Regions from separate parts of the Variovorax sp. W2I14 genome, predicted to be linked through region 2. Evidence: riboswitches for the same ligand, from Rfam matches in the RefSeq annotation. Region 2 holds a riboswitch; the other holds the start of a gene.
The links. A riboswitch is a leader RNA that binds a small molecule or an ion and turns the genes downstream of it on or off. The one in region 2 is predicted to bind glycine.

Region 1: linked by a shared signal. The riboswitch ahead of gcvT (glycine cleavage system aminomethyltransferase GcvT) and the one ahead of QF040_RS29040 (D-amino acid dehydrogenase) in region 2 are both predicted to bind glycine.

The regions. Positions count from the first base shown of each region.
Region 1 is NZ_JBNDJX010000001.1:524,623-532,843, forward strand. Features, by position in the region: gene QF040_RS02510 (hypothetical protein) at 1-228, shown strand, start outside; gene gcvP (aminomethyl-transferring glycine dehydrogenase) at 267-3,179, opposite strand; gene gcvH (glycine cleavage system protein GcvH) at 3,229-3,600, opposite strand; gene gcvT (glycine cleavage system aminomethyltransferase GcvT) at 3,663-4,835, opposite strand; glycine riboswitch at 4,883-4,990, opposite strand; glycine riboswitch at 5,011-5,085, opposite strand; gene QF040_RS02530 (hypothetical protein) at 5,267-5,695, shown strand; gene QF040_RS02535 (hypothetical protein) at 5,954-6,502, opposite strand; gene QF040_RS02540 (YybH family protein) at 6,620-7,141, opposite strand; gene QF040_RS02545 (TRAP transporter large permease) at 7,218-8,221, opposite strand, start outside.
Region 2 is NZ_JBNDJX010000001.1:6,216,669-6,224,889, reverse strand. Features, by position in the region: gene rfbC (dTDP-4-dehydrorhamnose 3,5-epimerase) at 1-94, opposite strand, end outside; gene rfbA (glucose-1-phosphate thymidylyltransferase RfbA) at 91-987, opposite strand; gene rfbD (dTDP-4-dehydrorhamnose reductase) at 1,027-1,917, opposite strand; gene rfbB (dTDP-glucose 4,6-dehydratase) at 1,914-2,984, opposite strand; glycine riboswitch at 3,100-3,190, shown strand; glycine riboswitch at 3,224-3,341, shown strand; gene QF040_RS29040 (D-amino acid dehydrogenase) at 3,432-4,733, shown strand; gene QF040_RS29035 (FIST signal transduction protein) at 4,744-6,021, opposite strand; gene QF040_RS29030 (PhaM family polyhydroxyalkanoate granule multifunctional regulatory protein) at 6,067-6,849, opposite strand; gene QF040_RS29025 (PLP-dependent aminotransferase family protein) at 6,940-8,221, opposite strand, start outside.

The DNA of each region.
Region 1 (8,221 bases), 5.7 Mb from region 2:
CTCTACCAGAGTGCCACCGATCCCGAGAAATTCCTGGCGTTGCCCACGGGCATCAACCCCGCCGAGCTGATGGGGCCGATGACCTTCGACCGCGACTATGCGCAGGTCAAGCGCTACCAGGAGGCCTTCGAATTCGATCCCTCCGGAACCTATGCCGGGGTCAACGCCGCCAAGATCGCCGCGGACATCCTCACGGTGAAGTGGGCGATGTACCGCCGCGAAGGCTGAGGCGCTGAGACGGACAGGGCGCCGCGGCGCCCGCGCGTTCAGCCTCGCGCCGCTTCGGTTTCCTCGTACTCGCCCACCGGCACGCAACTGCAGAACAGGTTGCGATCGCCATACACGTTGTCCACGCGGCCGATCGGCGGCCAGTACTTCGCGAGCTTGAGTTCGGCCAGCGGGAACGCGCCGAGCTCGCGCGAATACGGGTGCGACCATTCGGTGCCCAGCAGGCTGGCCGCGGTGTGCGGTGCGTGCTTGAGCGGGTTGTCTTCCTTGGGCCACACGCCTTCTTCGATGCGGCGGATCTCGCCGCGGATCGCGATCATCGCGTCGATGAAGCGGTCGAGCTCGGCCAGCGGCTCGCTCTCGGTGGGCTCCACCATCAGCGTGCCGGGCACGGGGAAGCTCAGCGTGGGGGCGTGGAAGCCGTAGTCGATGAGGCGCTTGGCCACGTCTTCGGCGGTGACGCCGCTGGTGTCCTTCAGCGGACGCAGATCGAGGATGCACTCGTGCGCGACGTGGCCGTTGGGGCTCGCGTACAGCGTGGGGTAGTGGTCCTTCAGGCGCGCGCTGATGTAGTTGGCGCTCAGGATCGCCGTTTCGGTCGCGGCCTGCAGGCCCTTGGCGCCCATCATGCGGCAGTACATCCAGCTGATCGGCAGCACCGCCGCATTGCCCAGAGGCGCGGCCGATACGGCACCCACGCCGTTCGATGCGACGCCGGCCGTCGCATGGCCCGGCAGGTACGGCACGAGGTCTTCGACCACGCACACAGGGCCCACGCCCGGGCCGCCACCGCCGTGCGGAATGCAGAAGGTCTTGTGCAGGTTCAGGTGGCTCACGTCGCCGCCAAATTCTCCGGGTGCAGCCACGCCGACCAGTGCGTTCATGTTGGCGCCATCGACGTACACGCGGCCGCCGTGTTCATGCACGAGCTCGCAGAGTTCCTTCACGCGCGTCTCGAACACGCCGTGCGTGCTGGGGTAGGTGATCATCACGGCGGCCAGCTTATCGCTGTGCTTCTCGCAGGCGCGCTTCAAGTCGTCCATGTCGACGTTGCCCTGCGCATCGCAGGCCGTCACCACCACCTGCAAGCCCACCATTTGCGCGCTTGCGGGGTTGGTGCCGTGCGCCGACGAGGGAATCAGGCAGATGTTGCGGTGGCCCTGGCCCTTGGCTTCATGGAAGGACTTGATGGCCAGGAGGCCCGCGTACTCGCCCTGCGATCCCGCATTGGGCTGCAGGCTGATGCCCGCGTAGCCGGTCGCTTCGCAGAGCCACGCGCGCAGTTGCGCGTCGAGCTGCGCATAGCCCAGCTGCTGCTCGGCGGGCGCGAAGGGATGGATGTTCGCGAACTCGGGCCAGGTGATCGGGATCATCTCGCTGGTTGCGTTGAGCTTCATCGTGCAGCTCCCGAGCGGGATCATGCTGCGGTCGAGCGCGAGGTCCTTGTCCGAGAGGCTGCGGATGTAGCGCAGCATCGCGGTCTCGCTCTTGTGCGTGTTGAACACCGGGTGCGTGAGAAAAGCGCTGGTGCGGCGCAGGTCTTCGGGCAGGCGCGGCGCGGTGTTGGCGAGGTCGTCGAAGCGCGGCATCGCGGTGCCCGCGGGCACGAACAGGGCCCAGAGCGTTTCGATGTCGGCGCGCGTCGTGGTTTCGTCGAGCGAAATGCCCAGGTGCTGCTGCAGCCGCTGGCGCAGGTTGACGCCCGCGGCGGTGGCGCGCTCGATGATCTTCGGCGTGTCGTCGCCGGTGCGGATCGTGAGCGAATCGAAGGCGAATTCATTGACCGGCGCGCGGCCCATCTGCGTGAGGCCTTGCGCAAGGATGGCGGTGAGCGCCGCCACGCGCTGCGCGATGCGGACGAGGCCATCGGGTCCGTGGTACACGGCGTACATGCTGGCCACGACGGCCGGCAGCACCTGCGCGGTGCAGATGTTGGAAGTGGCCTTCTCGCGGCGGATGTGCTGCTCGCGCGTCTGCAGCGCGAGGCGGTACGCGGGCTGGCCGTGCGTGTCGACGCTCACGCCGACCAGGCGGCCCGGCAGCGAGCGCTTGAACGAATCGCGGCAGGCGAGGTAAGCGGCGTGCGGACCGCCGTTGCACAGCGGCATGCCGAAGCGCTGCGTGGTGCCGCAGACGATGTCGGCATCCCATTCGCCGGGGGGCGCGAGCAGCGTGAGCGCCAGCAGGTCGGCGGCCACGCAGAACGCGGCGTCGCATTGGTGGGCATGGCCCGCGAGCGGGCGCAGGTCGTGCACATGGCCGGTGGTGGCGGGGTACTGCGCGAGCACGCCGAAGAACTCGCAGCTCGCCATCAGGTGCGGCAGCGTCTCGGAAACGGTGCTGACCTTGACCTCGATGCCCAGCGGCGCGGCGCGCGTCCTGATGACTTCGATGGTCTGCGGATGGCAGTCGCCAGAGACCAGGAACACGTTGCTCTTGCTTTTCACGCTGCGCTTGGCGAGCGTCATCGCCTCGGCCGCGGCCGTGGCTTCGTCGAGCATCGACGCGTTGGCGATGGCAATGCCCGTGAGGTCGCACACCATCGTCTGGAAGTTGAGCAGGGCTTCCATGCGGCCCTGCGAAATCTCGGCCTGGTAGGGCGTGTAGGCGGTGTACCAGGCGGGGTTCTCCAGCACGTTGCGCAAGATCACGCCCGGCGTGTGCGTGCCGTAGTAGCCCTGGCCGATGAAGCTCTTGAACACCTTGTTCTTCGACGCCATCGCCTTCAGCTCGGCCAGCGCCTCGGCCTCGGTCACCGGGGCCGGCAGGCGCATCGGCTTCGCACGACGGATGGCCGCGGGCACGATGCCGTCGATGAGCTCCGCCCGCGTTTCCGAGCCGATCACCGGCAGCATGCGCGCCTCGTCCGCCGCATCGATGCCGATGTGGCGGGCGAGAAATTCTTCGGCGTTCTCTAGTTCTTGCAAAGAGGGAAGGGCGGGAATCGGCATGGCGGTGAAGGCTCGAGGAGAAGAAGAAAAGGCGGGGGAACGCGGGGGATCAGGATTCGGCGGCGAACTTGTCGTAGGTGGCGGCGTCGAGCAGGGCGTCGAGCTGCGCGGGCTCGCTCAGCTTGACCTTGAAGAACCAGCCGCTGGCCAGCGGGTCGCTGTTGGCGAGCGACGGGTCGGCGCGCAGCGCTTCGTTCACTTCGGTGATCTCGCCCGAGACGGGCATGAACACATCGGCCGCGGCCTTCACCGATTCGACGACGCCGGCGACTTCGCCCTGCGCGAAGGTCTTGCCGACTTCGGGCAGGTCGACGAACACGACATCGCCCAGCGCGTCCTGCGCATGCACGGTGATGCCGACGGTGACGGCGCCGCCTTCGGCCGAGACCCACTCGTGGTCCTTGGTGTACTTGATGCTCATGGGAAAACTCCTCGTGGAAAAAATTGAATCGGGATGCAGAGCCTAGCCGCGGTCAGCCGCGATCAGCCTCGGTAGTAGCGGGTCGGCACAAAGGGCATGGTCGAGACTTCCATCGGCACCGGCTTGCCGCGCACGATGGCCTGCACGCGCGTGCCGGGCTCGGAGAACGCCGTGGCCACGTAGCCCATCGCGATGCAGCGGTCGGCCGTCGGGCCGAGCAGGCCGCTGGTGACGATGCCGATGTCCTGGCCTTCGAAGGATTGCAGCAGCGTGCCGTCGCGCACCGGAATGCGCTCCAGCGCGACGAGGCCGACGCGCTTGCGTTTGAGGGTGTCGTGGTCGGTGTGGCCTGCGGCGCCGACGGTCGCGGCTGCGAGTTGGGCGAGGATCTTTGCCGCGCCCGGGAAACCGCCTTCGCGCGCACCGCCCGCACGGCGCACCTTCTGCATTGCCCAGTTGAGCGACGCCTCGACGGGCGTGGTGGTGGTGTCGATGTCGTTGCCGTAGAGGCAAAGGCCCGCTTCGAGCCGCAGCGAGTTGCGGGCGCCGAGGCCGATGGGCTTGACCTCGGGCTGGGCCAGCAGCAGGCGGGCGAGGGCGTCGGCGTCCTTGCCGGCCACGGAAATCTCGAAACCGTCTTCGCCCGTGTAGCCGCTGCGCGTGACGAAGGCGGGGATGCCGCCGATCTGCACCGCACCGCCCGTCATGAACACGAAACGCTGGATGCCGGGTGACAGGCGCGCCAGCGTGGCCGCGGCCTGCGGGCCCTGCAGCGCGAGCAACGCGTGGTCGGGCAGGGGCTGCACCTCGCAGCGCGCGCCGATCTTCTGCTGGATGTGCGCGATGTCCGCCACCTTGCAGGCGCCGTTCACGATCACGAAGATCGAGCCGTGGCCTTCGTTGAAGAACATCAGGTCGTCGAGGATGCCGCCGTCGTCGTTCAGCAAGAGGCCGTAGCGCTGTTTGCCGGCGGGCAGGTCGATCACGTCGACGGGCATCAGGGTTTCGAAGGCGGCCGCTGCGTCGGGGCCGACGAGGCGCAGCTGGCCCATGTGGGAAATGTCGAACAGGCCGGCCGCATCGCGCGTGTGCTTGTGCTCGGCCATGAGGCCGGCCGGGTACTGGACCGGCATCGAATAGCCCGCGAAGGGCACCATGCGGGCGCCGAGCTCCACGTGCAGGTCGTACAGCGGCGTCTTGAGAAGTTGGGTATCGGGAGCGGAAGAAGCAGCCACGGGGCACTCCAAAGGGGCAGTCGAAATCCATGGCTGCAATGCCACGGGCCACCCCTGCTGTCCGCTTTACCTGAGAGATTCGCCCCACGATCGGGGTTTGCTCCTTCGGTGGGCCGGTGCACATGGTGCGATGGCCTCTCTCCAGCAAGGAAACGCCGGTGTGAACCGGCGCCTTGTCAGTCCTTTTGCCTGAGCGTTCGGGGATCCCCTGCGCCTTCGGCGGCCCCGTCGTGCGGGGCTCTCTCCTGACCCCGCCGAGTGTAGTGGACGAATCGCACGACTTCGAAACTCAACGGCGTCGGCGCGGGATTCTGGGCATCGGCGTGGAGCAGCAGAACCGCACCAAGGCTTGGATAAATCCGTCTGGTTGGCCTCTTCTTTTGGCACTAGCATATTGGGCACACCAACACACCCCCAAAGGAACGCAAAGAATGACAGATGCCAGGAATATGAGCTTCGCGGATATCCAGAAGCGCATCCAGGAAATGGACGATGAACGGGCCCAACTGGAGCTGGCATTGCAGGCCAAGCGTGGAGAAGAATTGAAGGTGCTGGCCGATGCCTATGCGAAGAAGCTCGAGGCAGCCGGTTTCAGCATCCCGGAGGGCAAGGCCGCGCTGGACCCTTACGACAAATCGGGAGCAAAACGCACGCGTTCACCCAATGGCAGCCAGGCATCGGAAGCCAAGGCCTATGTGAAGGGCACCGTGTACAAGGATCCCAATTCCAGCGCGACCTGGACTGGGGGAACAAAGGGCCGCCAACCGCCGTGGCTCATTGCCGCGCTCGAAGGCGCGCCGGACAAGGTCAAGGCTTATGAAAAGCTCGCTATAGGCGGCGACTTGGTCAATAACGGTTGATGCGATTCAGGGCCAGGTTTTGCAGCCTCACGCCGGCGATTGCCGGAATCGTCGAGGCGGTTCAGCATTTTTCAAAAATGATCTGAATGGAAATGCAAAAGCGGTGGACATTGCCGCGTCGAATTCAATACGCCGAACCGAATTGGAATTGGCGCCCTGGCCTTGGATATGCGGAATCAAATGAGCGAGGCCAATGTCTCGAACAATGACCGATACCGCGAGATATTCACGACTGCCTGAAATGGGTCACGGTGGACTTCAATGCACCACTTCCGCGGGCGGCAGCAGCCGCTCGATGCGCTCCCGCAGCGATTCGGCCCGCTCGGCGCCGGCCGTCTTCTCGATTTCACTGAGCATGAGCGCGGCAATGGTCAGCATCGCCTCGCGGTCGCGGGCCTCGCGCAGGGCGTCGCGCATCTGCAGGGCGAACTTGGGGTCGCGCCGCACGAACATGCGCTCGCAGATGTCGAACAAAAACATCCGCGTGGTGGCCAGTGAGCGCTTGCCGTCGAAGGTGTCGGCCGAGGTGGCGATGCGGATCGGGTCGGCCGCGGGCACCGGCATCGGGGTTGGTACAGCCGCAGCCGCCGCAGCAGCGGCCACCGCCTGCGCATCCTGCAGATAGCCCTTGCTCACCAGCGCCTGGATCGCCTGCTCCGCCTCGGTGCGGTTCGCGAACAGCGGGCTGAAGTCGGTCAGCGAGCGCCGGCCGTCGGCCATCAGCAGCAGGGCGCGTTCACGCTGGTTGAGCGTGCGCTGCCCGCCCTGGAGTTCGTCGCGTGCCTTGTCGGTCTTGGTGGGAAACATGGCGGCCACAGCTTTCGAAGATCGAAGGCTGCAGCATCGTTGCGAGCGGTGACATCTTCATGAACCTGTTCGGCTTACAGGGAGATCACCGCCGCCGCGCCGTCGGACGCTCAAGTCTTAGGCGCCGGTGCTTTCCTTGCGGATCAGCCACTTGTCGCCCACGCGCTGCAGTTCCAGCGTCTTGCGGTCGGTGCTCTTGAGCTTGTCGGCGCTGTAGACCTGCTTGAAGCGCGCGCTGGCGGTCTGGCCGTTGACGCTGATGACGAGGTCGTCGACGGTCACGCTGATCTTCGACTTGTTCGAAATGCGGGTGCGCCGCTCGGCTTCCCACTGCTTCTTGTCCTGCTTCCTGGCCGGTGTGAAGTCAGGGGTGTAGGCGGCGAGGTAGCGGTCCACGTCGCGTGCGGACCAGGCGTCGGCCCAGGCGCGCACGGCGGTTTCGATTTCGGCGATGCCCGCGCTGGGCGCTTGCGCGGGAGCGGCCGCTGGCGCAGCCGGCGCCGGGGTTGCCGCTGCAGCGGCCGTAGCCGATGCGGCAGGTGCTGGTGGTTTTGCCGCCGGGGTGGCGGCGGGCGTGGCAGCCAGTGCGGCCGTGGACAGCAGCCCTGCGGCGAGCAGGCAGGTGGCGAGTCGGTTCATGGGCGGTTCCCTCGGTTGTCGGTTGTTGGCGTGGCGCCGATTCTGGCAGCGAACCGCTGCAGAGGCAGCGGCGCCGCTACTTGAACCCGAGCGCCCGCGGCAGCCAGGTGCTGAGCGCCGGCACGAAGGTCAGGATCATCAGCACCGCGCCATGCGCCCAGAGGAACGGCACCAGCTCCTTCACCAGCGCCGACATCGGCACCTTCGACACGTTGCAGGTCACGAACAAGAGCCCGCCCACCGGCGGCGTGATCATCCCGAGCGTGAGGTTGAAGATCACGATCATCGCGAAATGCACCGGGTCCACGCCCAGCTTGATCGCCACGGGCGCGAGGATCGGCGCCAGCACCATCACGCCCGGCAGCGGTTCGATGAAGATGCCGAACAGCAGCAGGAACACGTTGACGATGATGAGGAACATCCACGGCGAGAGGTTCATGCTGATGAGCCATTCGGCCATCTGCTGCGGAATGCCCTCGATGGTCAGCACCCATGCGAACGAGGCCGACAGGCCGATGATGATCAGCACCGAGGCCGACAGCAGGGCGGAGCGCGAAAGGATGTCGGGCAGCATCTTCCACTCGAGCGTGCGGTAGATGAACTTGCCGCACACCAGCGCATAGAACACCGCCACCACCGAGGCTTCGGTCGGCGTGAACCAGCCCGCGCGCATGCCGCCGAGGATCACCACCGGCAAGAGGATCGCGGGTATCGCCTTCCAGGTCGTGATGAGAATTTCGCGCAGCGGCGGCGTTTGCCCGTCGCCCTTGTAGTTGCGCTTCTTCGATACATAGAAGTTCACGATGCACATCGCCACCGCGATCAGGATGCCCGGCAGGATGCCGGCCGCGAACAGCGTGCCGACCGAGACCGTCTCGTCCTGCAGCGCGTAGATGATCATGATGATCGAGGGCGGAATGATCGGCCCGACGATGGCCGTGGAGGCAGTGAGCGCCGCCGCATACGAGCGGTCGTAGCCGGCCTTGTCCATCATCTTGATGAGCATCGACCCCGGCCCCGCCGCATCGGCCAGCGCCGAGCCCGAGATGCCCGAGAAGAAGGTGAGCGACACCACGTTGG
Region 2 (8,221 bases):
CATTGAAGCTTTCGAAGAAGAACCCCCGCGCATCGCCGAACACCTTGGGCTCGATCACGAGCACGTCAGGAATCGAGGTAGGCGTGGCCTTCACGAGCGCACCTCATCGCTCAGCAGGTGCTTGAGGTATTTGCCGTAGCCGCTCTTTTCCAGCGGCGCCGCAAGCTTTTCGAGTTGCTCGGTCGAGATGAAGCCATTGCGCCACGCAATCTCTTCAGGACACGCGATCTTCAGCCCCTGCCGATGCTCCAGCGTGGCGATGAACTGCCCCGCTTCGAGCAGGCTGTCGTGCGTGCCTGTATCGAGCCACGCATAGCCGCGCTGCATGATCTGCACGTTCAGCCGATCGAGGTCGAGGTACGCCTGGTTGACCGCGGTGATTTCAAGTTCGCCGCGCGCGCTTGGCTTCACCGCCTTGGCGATGTCGACGACTTGGTTGTCGTAGAAATACAGCCCCGTCACCGCATAGCTGCTCTTGGGCTTCAGCGGCTTTTCCTCGATGCTGCTGGCCTTACCATTCGCATCGAACGCCACCACACCATAGCGTTCAGGATCCTGCACGTGATACGCGAACACGGTTGCGCCGGATGGCTTCGCATCGGCGTCGGCAAGCAAGTGCACGAGGTCATGGCCATAGAAGATGTTGTCCCCCAGCACCAGCGCACTCGGCGAATTACCCACGAACTCTTCACCGATCAGGAACGCCTGCGCCAACCCATCCGGGCTCGGCTGCACCGCGTACTCCAGGTTCATGCCCCACTGGCTGCCATCGCCCAGCAACTGCTGAAAACGCGGCGTGTCCTGCGGCGTGCTGATGATCAAGATGTCGCGCATGCCGCCCAGCATCAGCGTGCTGAGCGGGTAATAGATCATCGGCTTGTCGTACACCGGCAGCAGTTGCTTGCTCATGGCGAGCGTCGCGGGATGCAGGCGGGTGCCCGAGCCACCGGCGAGGATGATGCCTTTGCGTTGCGTCGTTTGGGTCATGGGATGTTCGTTCGTGTCTCTTGTCTTGCTCGACGGATGTCAGAAGGTTTCGCGCAACATGCGGGCGACGCCGGACTGCCACTCGGGCAGAACGAGGCCGAAGGTCGATTGCAGCTTGGTGGTGTCCAGGCGCGAGTTGTGCGGCCGCCTGGCCGGCGTCGGGAATGCGGTGGTGGGCACGGGCTCGACCGCCTCGGGGCCGGCCTTGAGTTCGACACCCGCCGCCTTTGCCTGCTCGATCACGAAGCGCGCATAGCCATGCCACGTGGTCACGCCACCGGCCACCGCGTGATAGAGCCCGGCCTTGGACGGGTCCTGCAGCGTCGCGCGAATGGCGTGCGCGGTGATGTCGGCCAGCAGCTCGGCGCCGGTGGGCGCGCCGAACTGGTCGTCGATGACCGTGAGCTTGTCGCGCTCCTTGGCGATGCGCAGCATGGTCTTGGCAAAGTTGCCGCCGCGTGCCGCATACACCCAGCTCGTGCGAAAGATCAGGTGCTTCGCGCAGTGCTTTGCCACCAGTTGCTCGCCTTCGAGCTTGGTGCTGCCGTAGATGCTGAGCGGACCGGTCGCATCGTCTTCCTTCCAGGGCTTGCTGCCGCTGCCGTCGAAGACGTAATCGGTCGAGTAGTGAACCATCAGCGCGCCGATCTGCTGCGCGGCTTCGGCCACGACACCGGGCGAGGTGGCGTTGAGCTTGCGCGCGAACTCGGGTTCGCTCTCGGCCTTGTCGACCGCGGTGTGCGCTGCGGCGTTGACGATGACGTCGGGCCGCACCTTCAGCACCGTCTCGGCCAGTTGCTCGGGACGGCCGAAGTCGGCGTTGAAATCGGTGCTGTCGAAGTCGAGTGCCACCAGTTCGCCCAGGGGCGCGAGGCTGCGCTGCAGCTCCCAGCCGACCTGTCCGCCCTTGCCCAGCAGCAGCAGCTTCATGCCGCCGCCTTCGCGTCGTATTGCTTCTCGACCCATTCGCGGTAGGCGCCGCTTTGCACGTTGCGCACCCACTCGCCGTTCGCGAGGTACCACTCGACCGTCTTGCGGATGCCGCTGTCGAAGGTTTCGGCGGGCTTCCAGCCGAGCTCGCGCTCGAGCTTGCGCGCGTCGATGGCGTAGCGGCGGTCGTGGCCCGGGCGGTCGGTCACGTAGGTGATCTGTTCCTTGTACGGCTTGCCGTCGGCCTTGGGGCTCAGTTCGTCGAGCAGCGCACAGACGGTGTTGACGATCTCGATGTTGGGCTTCTCGTTCCAGCCGCCCACGTTGTAAGTCTCGCCGAGCTTGCCGGCTTCGAGCACGCGGCGGATGGCGCTGCAGTGGTCCTTCACGTAGAGCCAGTCGCGCACCTGCATGCCGTCGCCGTACACGGGCAGCGGCTTGCCGGCCAGTGCGTTGACGATCATGAGAGGGATGAGCTTCTCGGGGAAATGGAACGGCCCGTAGTTGTTCGAGCAGTTGGTCGTGACCACCGGCAGGCCGTAGGTGTGATGCCAGGCGCGCACGAGGTGGTCGCTGGCGGCCTTGCTGGCCGAGTAGGGGCTGTTGGGCTCGTACTTGTTTTCTTCGGTGAAGGCCGGGTCGGTCTTGGAGAGCGAGCCGTAGACCTCGTCGGTCGACACATGCAGGAAGCGGAAGGCAGCCTTCTGGTCGGCCGGCAGCGCATTCCAGAAACCGCGCACGGATTCGAGCAGGCGGAAGGTGCCGAGCACGTTGGTCTGCACGAAGTCTTCGGGGCCGTGGATCGAGCGGTCGACGTGCGATTCGGCGGCGAAGTTCACGACGGCGCGGGGCTTGTGCTCGGCCAGGAGGCGGTCGAGCAGCGCGCTGTCGCCGATGTCGCCCTGGACGAAGATGTGCTTCGGGTTGTCCTTGAGGGACGCGAGTGTCTCGAGGTTGCCCGCGTAGGTCAGTTTGTCGAGGTTCACGACCGGCTCATCGCTCTGCGCGATCCAGTCGAGTACGAAATTGGCGCCAATGAAGCCTGCGCCGCCGGTTACCAGGATCATGGGGTCCCCTGTTGTTGTCGAACGATCGCCCTCTGGCGAATGAACGGGCGATTATCCCACCGGCCCACAGGGCCGAAATCCAGGGTTGGCGCATCCGCGGGGCCCACCTACAATCGCCCCCACTGCAGGAGAGCGGGCCACCCCGGTGGCCCTACCGAAGGCGCAAACTCCCATAAACGCTCAGGTCGGCCCAACGAAGTTCTTTGTAATTTCGGCAAGGGGTCAGTACTGCATCAAATCAAACGCCGTCTGGAGAGCCATCGCACCCCGCAAAGGTGTCGCGATGCACCGAAGGAGCAAACCTGCTGCAAGGCGCAACAGGTGAATCTCTCAGGTATCGAGGACAGGGGGAGCGGCAACTTGGACGGCGGACGTCCGGTTGCTTGCTATTGATTGAATAGCACACCACGCCCGCCATTCAAGCGCTGCACCTCAAAGGTACTTGCAATGCGCGTGATCGTTCTTGGCGCCGGCCTGCTCGGCGTGACTTCGGCTTATTACCTCCAGCAACTCGGCCACGAAGTGACCGTCATCGACCGGCAGGCCACCCCGGCCGCCGAAACCAGCTTCGCCAACGGCGGGCAAATATCCGTCAGCCACGCCGAACCCTGGGCCAACCCCAGCGCACCGCTCAAGGTGCTGCAGTGGCTCGGCAAGGAAGACGCCCCGCTGCTCTTTCGCATCCGAGCCGACATGCGCCAGTGGCTCTGGGGCCTGCAGTTCCTGCGCGAATGCACGCCGGCGCGCACGAAGCACAACATCGAGCAGATCGTGCGCCTGGGCACCTACAGCCGCGACACGCTGCAGCAACTGCGCCGAGACACGGGCCTGAGCTACGACCAGCGCACCCAGGGCATCCTGCATTTCTATACGACACAGAAGGAGTTCGACGGCGCACTCAAGCCCGCCGAGCAGATGCGTGCCCTAGGCTGCGAACGGCTGGTGATCTCGGCCGACGAGGCCGTGAAGATCGAGCCCGCCCTCGCCCACATCCGACCCCAACTGGCCGGCGCCACCTACACGGCCGAGGATGAATCCGGCGACGCCAACCGCTTCGCGCGCGAGCTGGTCGGCCTCGCGGCCGCGGCCGGCGTGAAGTTCCTCATGAGCCACACGGTGACCGCGCTGCGCGAAGCCGGCGGCAGCATCGACCACGTCGAGGCGACCGACAGCGAAGGCCGCTTCCAGCGCATCCGCGGCGATGCCTTCGTGCTGGCGATGGGTTCATTGAGCCCGTTGTATGCGGCGCCGCTGGGCATCCGCCTGCCGATCTACCCGGCCAAGGGCTATTCGGTGACGCTGCCCGTCAAGGACGCATCGAAGGCGCACCAGGTCTCGCTGACCGACGACGAATTCAAGCTCGTGTTCTCGCGCTACACGTCTGAATCGGGCGACCGCTTGCGCATCGCCGGCACGGCCGAGCTCAACGGCTACGACCGCGACCTGAATCGCGTGCGCTGCGAAGCCATCGTGCGGCGCGTCGAAGAGCTGTTCCCCGGTGCCGGCGACACCACGGAGGCCCAGTTCTGGACAGGCCTGCGCCCCGCGACGCCGAGCAACGTGCCGATGATCGGCAAGACGAAGCTGCCGAACCTGTACCTGAACACGGGCCACGGCACGCTCGGCTGGACGCATGCGTGCGGATCGGGCAAGTCGATCGCGCGGATCGTGAGCGGGCTTGCGCCCGAGGTGGACTTTGCGTTCACCGGCATGCCGGCACCGGCGCCGCGCGTGCTGCAGCCGGCCTGACCGCGCGCCGTCAATCCTTGCTGGTGAACACCGTCAACACGCCGGTGTAGCCATACAGGTGATGCCGGGCGATCTCGCCCGCGGCGAAGAAGCCGACCAGCGGCACGTCGCCCAGCGCGTGGCGCACGATCTGCAGCTCGGCACCGGGCGCGCCGAAGTGCGGCCCGCCGCGCCCGGAGCAACTCACGTACACCGCGCCTGCGATGCGGCGCGCGGGGTGCGGCGCCGCTTCGGCTTCGCCGGCAGCAACGGCGCGGGCGGTGGCCAGCGTCTGTTCTTCCGGCTCCAGCTCTTCGCGGATCTCCGCGCAGATGCGCATCAGGTCGGCCCGCGCAGCCTGCGCATTGCGGCGGCAGAAGGTCAGCCGCATGCCGGCCTCGGCCGTGTCGGCGATCGCGATGCCGCGGCGCGTCGGGTCCAGGCCGATGATGTGGCGCACCAGCACGTCGGCGCCCAGGTCGCCGGTGCGGCGCACGCCGTCGCTGCCCGCGTCGGCCAGGCCGACCAGCGTGTTGCGCACCGCATCGATGGCCTCCTGCGGCCGCTCGAGCGAGACCTGCAGGTCGGCCAGCAGCACGTCGAGCGCGGGCTCGCCGTCGAGCTTCAGCAGGAGGTTGCCGTCGGCCTCGGTGATCTCGCGCTCGCGCACGCCCGATCGCAGCGGCTGGCAGCCTTGGGTAACGCGCGACACCACCCGTACGCCTTCGCCGAACACCACGCCCGACAGGCCGCCCGAGAACACGCCGCCGGCCGCGCCATGCCCGCGGATGTTGCCGTTGCCGCCCACCGCGAACTGCAGCGCGCCGCCACGGCCTGACGAGAGTCCGCCGAAGAGGTAGCCGGTGTCGACGCGGCCGGCCATTTCGCCGATCAGCTCGGTGAGGTCCGGCGTCGCGGGGTCGGCGTGGACGAGCGCGGTGTGCGCCTCGAACCCGCTCATTTCCGAATTGCTCAGCGGCGCCACGCCCGAGAACACGCGGTACTGGTCGCTCGGCAGCGCGCAGAGCATGAGGCTCATGCCAGGCTCGTCGAAGTATTCGGCGTTGTTGGCCGAGACGCCGATGCCGACGGTGCCCGACCAGTCGGTCACCTCGGGCAACTCGGCGCTCAGGTGATCGAGGATGTCCTGCGCCTCGGACGCGTAGTGGTCGGTGATGTAGAGCAGCCCGAGCGTCGGGGACGACGCGTATTCGGGCAGAGCCATCTGCGCGCGCAACTGGGCCAGCACGAGGCCGGCGGCCATGCGCCATTGCGGATGGGTGGCATGACCCGTAGAAAACAACTTCATGATGCGTGCCAACCCGTTCTCTTCAAAAGTGGAATGTGCGGGACGTCAGCGGCGGCCGGTGGTTCGCTTGCGCGCGGCGGCCGACGTCTTTTTCTTCGCGGCGGGCGTTGCCGCCTTCTTGGCCGCGGTTCTCGTCGCGGTCTTGGCCGCGGGCTTCTTTGCGGCGGCTGTTGTCTTGCCCATCACCTTGCCGACCGCATCGGCCAGCGGCTGGGCCATGGCGGGGACCTTGAGCTGGGCCGCGTCCTGCAGCGCCGTGCTGGCGATCTGCTGGAACTGCTCGGTCAGCGAGCCCCACCATTGCATCGGATCGACCACACCGGCGCCGTCGGCCGCAGCCTTGCCGGAGGCAGCCTTGCTGCGCGGCTTTTTCTTCGGTGCGGGTGCTTCTTCTGCTTCTTCCTCGATCTCGGTTTCGTCTTCTTCCTCGACCGGCTCGGGTTCGGGCGCAGCCGCTGCAAAGGACGCCGGCGCCGGAGCAGCAGCGGCGGCCGCCTGCTTGGTGAACACACTCGCCAGGTCTTCCATCCGCACGTTCATGCCACGTAGGGTGGAGAGCGTCATCTTCTGCACCTCGAGCGCCTGGATCGTCGCCTTGAGCGCATGGCCGTTCTGCTCGAGCCAGTACTGCACGGTCTTGAGTTCCTGGATGCGCTTGTCGACCTCTTCCACGCTCAGCGTTGGCGCCACCCAGCTCGCCAGGCTGGGGATGCCCGGCACCGACGATGCGGCGCCGGTGCCTGCCGCGGCGCCCCCGGCCAGGTTCTTCAGGAAGTCGAATCCGGGGACGAACTGGCTGAAGTTGAAGGGTTGGCTGGCGTTGGTCATGCGGGAGGTCTCCTGGCTGGGTTTTCTTGTGCTGCCAGCTTACTCCAAGGCCTTGGCCTTTGGCCCGCCGGGCGCGGGCTTTTACCTGTGTCAGAGCTCGCCCCGCACCTTGCTGAAAACTTTCCAGAAAGTCGCGTCCTGCGAGGTCGCGAAATTGATCCGCATCATCGTGCTCGGTGGCCGGCGCGCATGGAAGAGCGAGCCCGGCGCGAGCAGGTAGCCCTGGTCGAGCATGCGCTGGGTGAGTGCGTCGGTGTCGACGCCCGTGTCGACCCAGCCGAACAGCCCCGCCGGCTCCGAGGCGAAGGTGCAGCCGTGCGACATGGCGAGCTTGACCGCCCGCCCGCGCGCGCCGTCGAGCCGGATGCGTATGCGCTCCGAATGCCTGCGTAGCTGACCCTGGTCGATGCACCACGACAACGCCCGCTCGAACAGCGTGGGCGAAGTGAGCGTGGCCAGGAGCTTGGTCTCCAGCAGCCGCTCCTTCAGCGCGGGGGACGCGGCCAGGAAACCGATGCGCCAGTTGGGCGCGATGATCTTGGCGAAGCCGCTCACGTAGACAGTGCGCTGCAGCCCGTCGAGCGCGCTCAGCCGCGTGGCGTGCTCGGGCGCGAGGTGGCTGTAGGTGTCGTCCTCGACGATGTGGAAGTCGTGCTCGTTCGCCAGCTTGAGCACCCGGTGCGCGCTCCCGGGCGTGAGGCTGTAGCCCGTCGGGTTGTGCAGCACGCTCACGCTCACGAAGAGCTTGGGCTTGTGCAGCACGCAGTATTGCGCCATCACCTCCAGGTCGGGCCCGTCGGCGCGGCGCGGCACCGGCAGGATGCGCATGCCCAGCGCCTCGAGCCGCGCGAACTCCAGCGCCCAGCCGGGCTCCTCGACCATCACCGGATCGCCCGGTCGCAGCAGCGTGCGGCTCACGATGTCCAGCGCATGGGTCGCACCGATGGTGGTGATGATCTGGTCGGGCGCGGCCGGCACGTTGATGCCCACCAGCTTCTGCGAGAGGCTGCGGCGCAGGCTCATGTCGCCGGAGGGCTCGCCGTACTGGAGCGACAGCTCCTGCAGCACGGCTGTACTGGTCATGCGCCGCACGGCCGTGGGGACGAAGGTGGACGTCATCCAGTCCGGCGGGAACACGCCCATGCCGGGCTGCGGCTTGTCGCTCGGGCGGTGGAACATGCTGCGGATCAGCGAGCTCGCGTCGGCCGGCACGCGCGAGGCCATCATCTGCACGGCCATGGCCGCGGGCATGCCGCTCAGGCCTGGCGCGGCCGCGCCGTTGGCCGGGCGGCCGTCCTGTACCGGGGCTGAATCGCGCACGTAGAAGCCGCGTTGCCGGCGGGCTTCGACAAGTCCCTGCGCGAGCAGTTGG